Regions from separate parts of the Streptomyces sp. NPDC057302 genome, predicted to be linked through region 1. Evidence: riboswitches for the same ligand, from Rfam matches in the RefSeq annotation. Region 1 holds a riboswitch; the other holds the start of a gene.
The links. A riboswitch is a leader RNA that binds a small molecule or an ion and turns the genes downstream of it on or off. The one in region 1 is predicted to bind cyclic di-AMP.
Positions count from the first base shown of each region.

Region 2: it holds a riboswitch for cyclic di-AMP, as region 1 does, so the genes downstream of both, ACFUPX_RS32975 (M23 family metallopeptidase) here and ACFUPX_RS20220 (M23 family metallopeptidase) in region 1, are expected to answer to the same signal.

Region 1 covers NZ_JBHUZJ010000027.1:8,186-12,226, forward strand. The annotation lists gene ACFUPX_RS20215 (GntR family transcriptional regulator) at 1-599, opposite strand, end outside; gene ACFUPX_RS20220 (M23 family metallopeptidase) at 828-1,628, opposite strand; cyclic di-AMP (ydaO/yuaA leader) riboswitch at 1,641-1,804, opposite strand; gene ACFUPX_RS20225 (M16 family metallopeptidase) at 2,003-3,388, opposite strand; gene ACFUPX_RS20230 (M16 family metallopeptidase) at 3,385-4,041, opposite strand, start outside.
Region 2 covers NZ_JBHUZJ010000066.1:20,467-24,507, forward strand. The annotation lists gene ACFUPX_RS32970 (aldo/keto reductase) at 1-705, opposite strand, end outside; gene ACFUPX_RS32975 (M23 family metallopeptidase) at 817-1,902, opposite strand; cyclic di-AMP (ydaO/yuaA leader) riboswitch at 1,914-2,060, opposite strand; gene ACFUPX_RS32980 (PP2C family protein-serine/threonine phosphatase) at 2,282-3,469, opposite strand; tRNA gene ACFUPX_RS32985 (tRNA-Met) at 3,612-3,685, opposite strand; gene ACFUPX_RS32990 (alginate lyase family protein) at 3,752-4,041, opposite strand, start outside.

The sequences.
Region 1 (4,041 bases):
GTCGCCCGCTCCGTGTGCGCCGCGGTGAGCGACCTGGCCCGTTCCGCGTCGCCGCGGGCGACCGCGTCGACGATCGCGGCGTGCTCCGCCCAGGACTCCGCGGGAGCGGCCGAGGTCTCGACGACGTACATCCAGGCGATCTTGTGCCGGAGCTGGGTGAGCAGCGCGGTCAGGCCCGGACTGCCGGACGACTGAGCGAGCGTCTCGTGGAACCAGCCGCCCAGGGAGCGCAGGTCATCGCTCTGGCCGCGCCGCGAGCGCTCCTGGCCCAGCCGGACGAGGCCGCGCAGGACCTTCAGGTGCGCCTCCGTGCGGCGCTGTGCGGCGCGGGCGGCGCCCAGCGGCTCCAGGAGCATGCGGATCTCCAGGAGGTCGGCCGCCTCCTGTTCGGTCGGCTCCGCGACGCACGCGCCCGCGTGCCGCCGCGTCACGACGAAGCCCTCGGCCTCCAGGGTGCGCAGGGCCTCGCGCACGGGGACGCGGGAGACTCCGTAGCGGCGCGCGAGGAGTTCCTCGGTGAGCCGGCCGCCCCGTTCGTAGACACCGGAGACGATGTCGTCCCGGATGGCCGTGCACACCGAGTGCGCGGGAATGCGCATGACCTGACCTCCGCCTTAATCCCCGCGAGACGCGGTCGATCGACGCCCGTTCAGTGATTCTCCAGCGACTCTATTGCAGAGCGGCTGAATTTCCGACGGGTGGCCAGAATTCATGGATACTTTTGGCCAAAGGCGATGCGGGGCGATACGGAACCACGAAAGCCCCGGCTCTCGACGAGCCGGGGCTTTCGGTGCGGATCAGACGCGCGTCGCGCGAAACTCCTGGGATCAGACGTTGACGCCGTGCGAGCGGAGGTACGAGACGGGGTCGATGTCCGAGCCGTACTCCTCGCCGGTGCGGGCCTCGAAGTGGAGGTGCGGACCGCTGGAGTTGCCGGTGGACCCGGAGAGGCCTATCTGCTGGCCCGGAGTGACCGCCTGGCCGACGGTGACACCGAGGGACGACATGTGGCCATACTGGGTGTACGTGCCGTCGTTCATCTTGATGACCACGTTGTTGCCGTAGGCGCCGCCCCAGCCGGCCTCGACGACGGTGCCGGAGCCGACCGCGTGGACCGAGGTGCCGGACGCCGCGTGGAAGTCGACGCCGGTGTGGCTGCCGGAGGACCACATGCCACCGCCGGTCTGGTAGCCCGTGGAGATGGACGAACCGGAGATCGGGGCGACGTAGGTGTTCAGGCGCTTGCGCTCGGCCTCGCGAGCGGCACGCTCCTTGGCCTCGCGCTCCTTCTTGGCCTTGGCCTTCGCCTCGGCCTCAGCCTTGCGCTTGGCCTCTTCGGCCTTCTTCTTGGCGGCCTCTTCGGCCTTCTTGGCGGCTGCGGCGTCGTCGGCGGCCTGCTGCTGGGCGGCGGCCTGCGCGTCGATGCTCTGGGCGAGCGAGTCGCCCACGGAAATCGCCTGGGTGAGGCCGGTGTGCTCAAGGGCCGCGTCGTCGGCGGCGAGGGCCGGAGCGGCCAGGCCTCCGATGACACCGGTGGTGGTGAGGGCGGCGACGCCCGCCACGTTCGCGGTCGTACGCGTGAGGCGGCTGGGGCGACGGTGCTTCCCGGTGGCACGGGTGAACGCCATGAAGCGGCTGATCCTTTCCTTCCTTCTCGCCTACCGGGTTAGCTGACGGGTTCGGAGCAGGAAGGTCTCCTACGAGTCCCTCACCTCACGGCAAGGTTCCCGATTCACCCCAGGGGGACATGTGGGTCCCCGGCTCCCCTGGCTCGCGCCGTACGGGGACTCGGCGATGACTGCCCGGTGCCGCGGGTGCGGCGTACTGCATGACGAACAGTCGGACCGAACGCTAAGCGGGTCATCTTTCAATCGACAAACGGATCAGAACTTTTGTAGCGCACGCCACAGGGCAGACACGTAACCTCCATATCAATTCGGACATATGAGGACCCCAGGAGCCGATTCCAGCCACTGGGGTCCCCATATGTCCTGACTGTCACTCAGCCCGTGACCACACTCACTTCACCGATGCCGAGCGCCCTGACGGGCTCCTCGATCTGCGCCGCGTCACCGACGAGCACCGTCACCAGGCGGTCCACGGGGAAGGCGCTCACCACGGCCGCGGTGGCCTCCACGGTGCCGGTGGCGGCCAACTGGCGGTACAGCTGGGCCTGGAAGTCGTCCGGCAGGTGCTGCTCGACCTGGTCGGCGAGGGTGGCCGCGACGGACGCCGCCATCTCGTACTTGAGCGGGGCGACGCCCACCAGGTTCTGCACGGCGACATCGCGCTCGGCGTCCGTGAGGCCGTCGGCGGCGAGGGTGCGCAGGACCTTCCACAGGTCGTCGAGGGCCGGACCCGTGGACTCCGTGTCCACGGAGCCGCTGATGGCCAGCATCGCGGCGCCCGTGCCGTCCGGAGTCGAACGCAGGACCTGGGCGAACGACCGCACGCCGTAGGTGTAACCCTTCTCCTCGCGCAGGACGCGGTCCAGGCGCGAGGTGAGGGTGCCGCCCAGGCAGTACGTGCCGAGCACCTGGGCGGGCCAGACGCGGTCGTGCCGGTCAGGGCCCACGCGGCCGATGAGCAGCTGCGTCTGGACGGCGCCGGGGCGGTCCACGATGACGACACGCCCGGTGTCGTCGGCGGTCACCGGGGGCACCGGGCGCGGCTGGGCCGTGCCGCCCGTCCAGGAGCCGATGGTGTCGGCGAGCACGCCGTCCAGGTCGACGCCGGTCAGGTCGCCGACGACGACGGCGGTCGCCGTGGCGGGCCGCACGTGCTTCTCGTAGAAGGTGCGCACCGCCGCCGAGTCGATGGCCGTGACCGTCTCCTCGGTGCCCTGGCGGGGACGCGACATCCGCGCGGTGGCGGGGAACAGCTGCCGGGAGAGCTCCTTGGCGGCGCGGCGGCCCGGGTTGGCGGCCTCGTGCGGGATCTCGTCCAGGCGGTTGCGTACGAGGCGTTCGATCTCGCTGTCCGCGAAGGCGGGGGCGCGCAGGGCGTCGGAGAGCAGGCCCAGCGCCTTGGGGAGGCGGGAGACCGGGACTTCGAGGGAGACGCGGACACCGGGGTGGTCGGCGTGCGCGTCCATGCTGGCGCCGCAGCGGTCGAGTTCGGCGGCGAAGTCCTCGGCGGAGTGCTTGTCGGTGCCTTCGTTGAAGGCCCTCGCCATGATCGTGGCGACGCCGTCGAGGCCCGCGGGCTCGGCGTCGAGCGGCGCCTCGAGGTGGATCTCCACGGCGACGACCTGCTGGCCGGGGCGGTGGCAGCGCAGCACGGTGAGGCCGTTGTCCAGGGTGGCGCGCTCGGGCGCGGGGAAGGCCCACGGCCGTGCGGTGCCCGCCTGGGGCTGGGGGTGGAACTGCATCGTCGCGGCCTCGGTCACTTCGCCGCCTCCTCTTCGTCCTCGTCGGCGGCTTCGGGGGCCGCGGTGGGCTCGGTGGGCTCGTACACGAGCACCGCGCGGTTGTCGGGCCGCAGACGGGCCGCTGCGGCCGCCTTGACCTCTTCCGCGGTGACGTCGAGGACGCGCCCCACGGCGGTGAGGGCGAGCTGCGGGTCGCCGAACAGGACGGCGTACCGGCACAGTTCGTCCGCGCGTCCTGACACCGTGGAGAGCCGGTCGAGCCACTCGCGCTCCAGCTGGGCCTGGGCGCGCTCCATCTCTTCGTCGGTGGGGCCCTCTTCCGCGAAGCGGGCGAGCTCCTCGTCGACGGCGGCCTCGATGACGGGGACCTCCACGTCACCGGACGTCTTCACGTCGAGCCAGCCGAGCGAGGGGGCTCCGGCCAGGCGCAGCAGGCCGAAGCCGGCCGCCACGGCGGTGCGGTCGCGGCGCACGAGGCGGTTGTAGAGCCGTGAGGACTCGCCGCTGCCGAGGACCGTGAGCGCCAGGTCGGCCGCGTCGCACGCGCGTGTGCCGTCTTCCGGGAGCCGGTAGGCGGCCATCAGGGCGCGGGCCGGAACCTCTTCCTCGACGACCTCGCGCAGCTCCTTGCCGATCGTGTCGGGCAGCGAGCCGTCGCGCGGCGGCTGCTT
Region 2 (4,041 bases), on a different contig from region 1:
GCCCTCGGCCCGCGCGCTGTCGACCTTCGCACCCGGGCGGTACTTGCCGGTCAGGAAGCCGGAGGCGAGCGCGTAGTACGGGACGGCGGCCAGGCCGGAGCGCGAGGCGACCTGCTCAAGGGAGCCTTCGTACGTGTCGCGCGACACGAGGTTGTAGTGCGGCTGGAGCGCCGAGTAGCGCGCGAGGCCCTCGCGGTCGGAGAAGTCGAGGAACTCCTGGAGCCGCTCGGCGGTCACGTTCGAGGCGGCGATCGCGCGCACCTTGCCGGAGGTGACCAGCTCGTCGAGCGCGCCGATGATCTCCTCGACCGGGACGGTCGGGTCGTCGTAGTGCGTGTAGTAGAGGTCGATGTAATCGGTGCGCAGCCGGCGCAGCGACTCCTCGGCACCGGACTTGATGGTGTTCGCGGACAGGCCCTTGAAGTCCGGGTGGGCGCCGACCTTGGTGGCGAGCACGACGTCGGAGCGGTTGCCGCGCGCGGCCAGCCAGTTGCCGATGACGGTCTCGGACTCGCCGCCCTTGTTGCCGGGCACCCAGGCCGAGTAGACGTCGGCGGTGTCGATGAAGTTGCCGCCCGCCGCGGTGTAGGCGTCGAGCACGGTGAAGGACTGCGCCTCGTCGGCCGTCCAGCCGAAGACGTTGCCGCCCAGGGCGAGCGGGAAGACCTCGAGGTCGGACGAGCCAAGCTTGCGGAGAGAAGTCATACGGGGCTCAACGCCCATACGGATCGCGGCATTCCGTACGGCGGACATGCCGGACCGGCAGCCCTGGCGTCGGGGGGTTGTCGCCAGGACCGCCGGGGTTTCTGGGCTACCTCAGAGCGACTGGCCCTTGCCGCGCAGCCAGGCCGCCGGGTCGACGCCGGTGGAGTCGCCGCCCGGGTGGACCTCCAGGTGGAGGTGGGCGCCGGTGACGTTGCCGGTCGCGCCGACGCGGCCGATGGTCTCGCCGGTGGTGACCTTCTGGCCGACGCTGACGTTCATCGAGGACTGGTGGCAGAACCAGAGCTCGGTGCCGTCGTCGAGTTCGAGGACCGTGCGGTATCCGTACGCCCCCGCCCAGCCGGCTTCCTTGACGGTGCCGGAGTGGATGGCTTTGATGGGCGTGCCCGTCGGCGCCGCGAAGTCCAGGCCGGTGTGGTAGCCGGAGGACCACATGGAGCCGGGCTGACCGAAGGTGCCGGTGAGCGTGTACGAGGCGACGGGGAGGGTGTAGCTCTTCGCGAGCTTGGCCAGGCGCTCGGCCTCGGCCTTCTTCTTGGCCTCCGCCTCGGCCTTCTTCTTCGCGGCGGCCTTCTCGGCGGCGATCTTCTTCTCGGCCGCGGTCTGCTTGGCGGCGGCCTGCTCTGCGGCCTGCTTGACGGCGGCTTCTTCGGCCGCCTTCTGGACCGCGTCGTCCGCCTGGTCCTGCTGGTTCTCGGCCTGCTCCATGATGCGGGCCCGCAGTGCCTCGCCCGCGTCCGTGGTGCCCTGCTCGGCGTCGGCGCTGCTGATGCCGGCGGCGCTCAGGGGCGCTGCGGCGACCGTCACGCCGTTGTCCGCGGAACCCGCGTCGGATGAGTCGTCGGATATCAGGGACCCCACGCCCGGAAGCGACTTGGCCTCCGGCAGCGAGTCCTTGACGGCCGAGAGGTCCGGCATCTCGATGGAGACCGGGGGCTTGCCGCCCTGCGCGGTGGCGATGCCGCCCGCGCCGACGGCGGCGATGACGCCTACGCCGAGAACCGTGGAGCTGCGGGCGAGCCCGCCACCGCCCCGCTTGTGGACGCGGTGCCTGCCGCGGACGGGACGAATGGACTCCTCCGTGGGGTTCCATTCCTCCCAGGAATTGTCGTCGTACCCACCGAAGTCGTCGTCATTCGGTACGTACGCGCCTTGGGGGGCAGGGCGGTTGGACGCCACTGGGGCGCACTCCTTTCCTTCCTTCTCGCCTACCGGGTTAGCTGACGGGTTCGGAGCAGGAAGGTCTCCTACGAACAGCCGGCACGGATGCACGGATGCCCGATTCACCCCAATTAGTGGTTCCCCGGCTCCCTTTCGGGATTAGGCGCGTGCGCGCGGAGCCGACTCGAGTGACGGCTGGGACGACCGCGCTGCGTTATCGAACGTTAATAGACAGCAGGTCGGTATTCCAAGCCGTTCCGACTGATCCTTAACAACTTTGGCGTGTACTTAATAGGACACGGGGGTGGGGAACGGGGCGAGTTGACCCCACTTCTTCACACACCGGAGCTTCACACTTCCTTGACAGTGCGTCAGTTGTTATGCGGAGTGGTGTCCTTCAGTCACGGCCGGTGACATCGGCCGGTGCCATCGGCCGCCGCACCGCGAGCAGCGCCATGTCGTCGGTCGTCCCGCCGCCGGTGTGCCGCCGCACTTCCTCGGTGAGCGTGGCGAGGAGCGCGTCCGGGCCGCCCGGCCCGGGGAAGATGCGGCCCCCGAGCCGGGCCGCCGGGTCGTAGAACTCGCCCCGGCCGTCCCGCGCCTCGGAGAGCCCGTCGGTGTACAGGAGGAGCATCGCCCCGGGCGGGAACTCCGTCTCGTCCGCACGGTCCGGCCAGGCGCCCAGGTCGCCCATCCCGAGCGGCAGCGCGGGCTCGGTCGCGGACAGGACGCACAGCCGTCCGTCGCCGCGCAGGAGCAGCGGCGCCGGATGCCCGCGGTTGATGAGCCGCACGAATCGGTCGCCGTGCGCGATCTCCGCGAGGATCGCGGTGGTGAACCCTTCGAAGTCGTCGAGCCCGTCGCGCCGCGTGCCCTCCCGCGCGAGGGCACGCTCAAGACGCTGGGCCACCGCCTCCAGCGTGGCCTCCTGCTCGGCGGCCTCCCGGAACGCCCCGATGACGACGGCGACGGCCGCCACCGCGCCCATGCCCTTGCCCCGTACGTCACCGACGATGACGCGCACGCCGTGCGGGGTGTCCTGGACGGCGTACAGATCGCCCCCGATGAACGCGTCGGCCTCCGCCGCCTCGTACCGCGCGGCGATGTCGAGCCCGCCGATCCGGGGGTCCGGCTGCGGCAGCACGGCGCGCTGGGCGGCCTCGGCGATGGAGCGGGCGGAGGCGAGCTGTTTGTCGCTGCGGCGTACGACGCGGTTGATGAGGGCGGCGAGCACGGCGACGGTCAGCACGGTGATCAGCTCGGTGACGGCTTCGACGTCGGTGGTCGAGTCGGTCTTGAAGTGCAGCGCGAGCACGGCGACGCAGGAGAAGGCGCCGATGAGGGTGGTGTTGATCAGCGAGTAGAAGGGGGCCGCGATCAGCGGGGCCGCCGCGAAGAGGGGCGCCGCGGTGAAAGCGGGCGGGGTCGACATGTCGTACACCGCCCCGACGACGATGAGCAGCAGCGGAAGGGCCCGCACGAGCGCACGCTCGTGCCGGACATCGGGAGTCTTGCCCCCGCCGCTGCCTCCTCGCTGCCCCACCGCTCTTCTCCTGCCGGATCCCGCGGCCAGGACCAGATCCATGACCACGCTCAATCAGGGTTCCCGGAGCGGCGGCACGGGGCGACCGGTGTGGGCCGACCGGGTGATGCCAAATAGCGCCGAATAACGCAGGAAAACACCGAAGGCCCGGATCCATTTCTGGATCCGGGCCTTCGGTCTTTAGTAGCGGGGACAGGATTTGAACCTGCGACCTCTGGGTTATGAGCCCAGCGAGCTACCGAGCTGCTCCACCCCGCGCCGTTGAATGCAACTCTACGCCATCAGGGGGAGTGAAAGCGAACCGATTGAGGTGGGGCGCGTGCGTCAGGTGTTCTCGGCGTGCGTCAGCGTCTCCCAGGCCACGAACAGATCGTCCGTCCCCTCGGGCCGCCGCTCCCGCGTGAACCGCTCCGTCTCCGGCAGCTCGAGCTTCAGCCGGTCCCGCAGGTGGTTGAGGCCGACCTCGGTGTCGGGCCCCATGTCGCGCTGCACCTTGCCGCCGCACAGCCACCGGGGCGCCTCCGCGCCGAGCTGGTACTTGGAGTGGAACTCGAGCGCGGCCCGCAGCCGCTCCTTGACCTCGCCGTACAGGTCGACGTCCTGGTGCCAGGCGG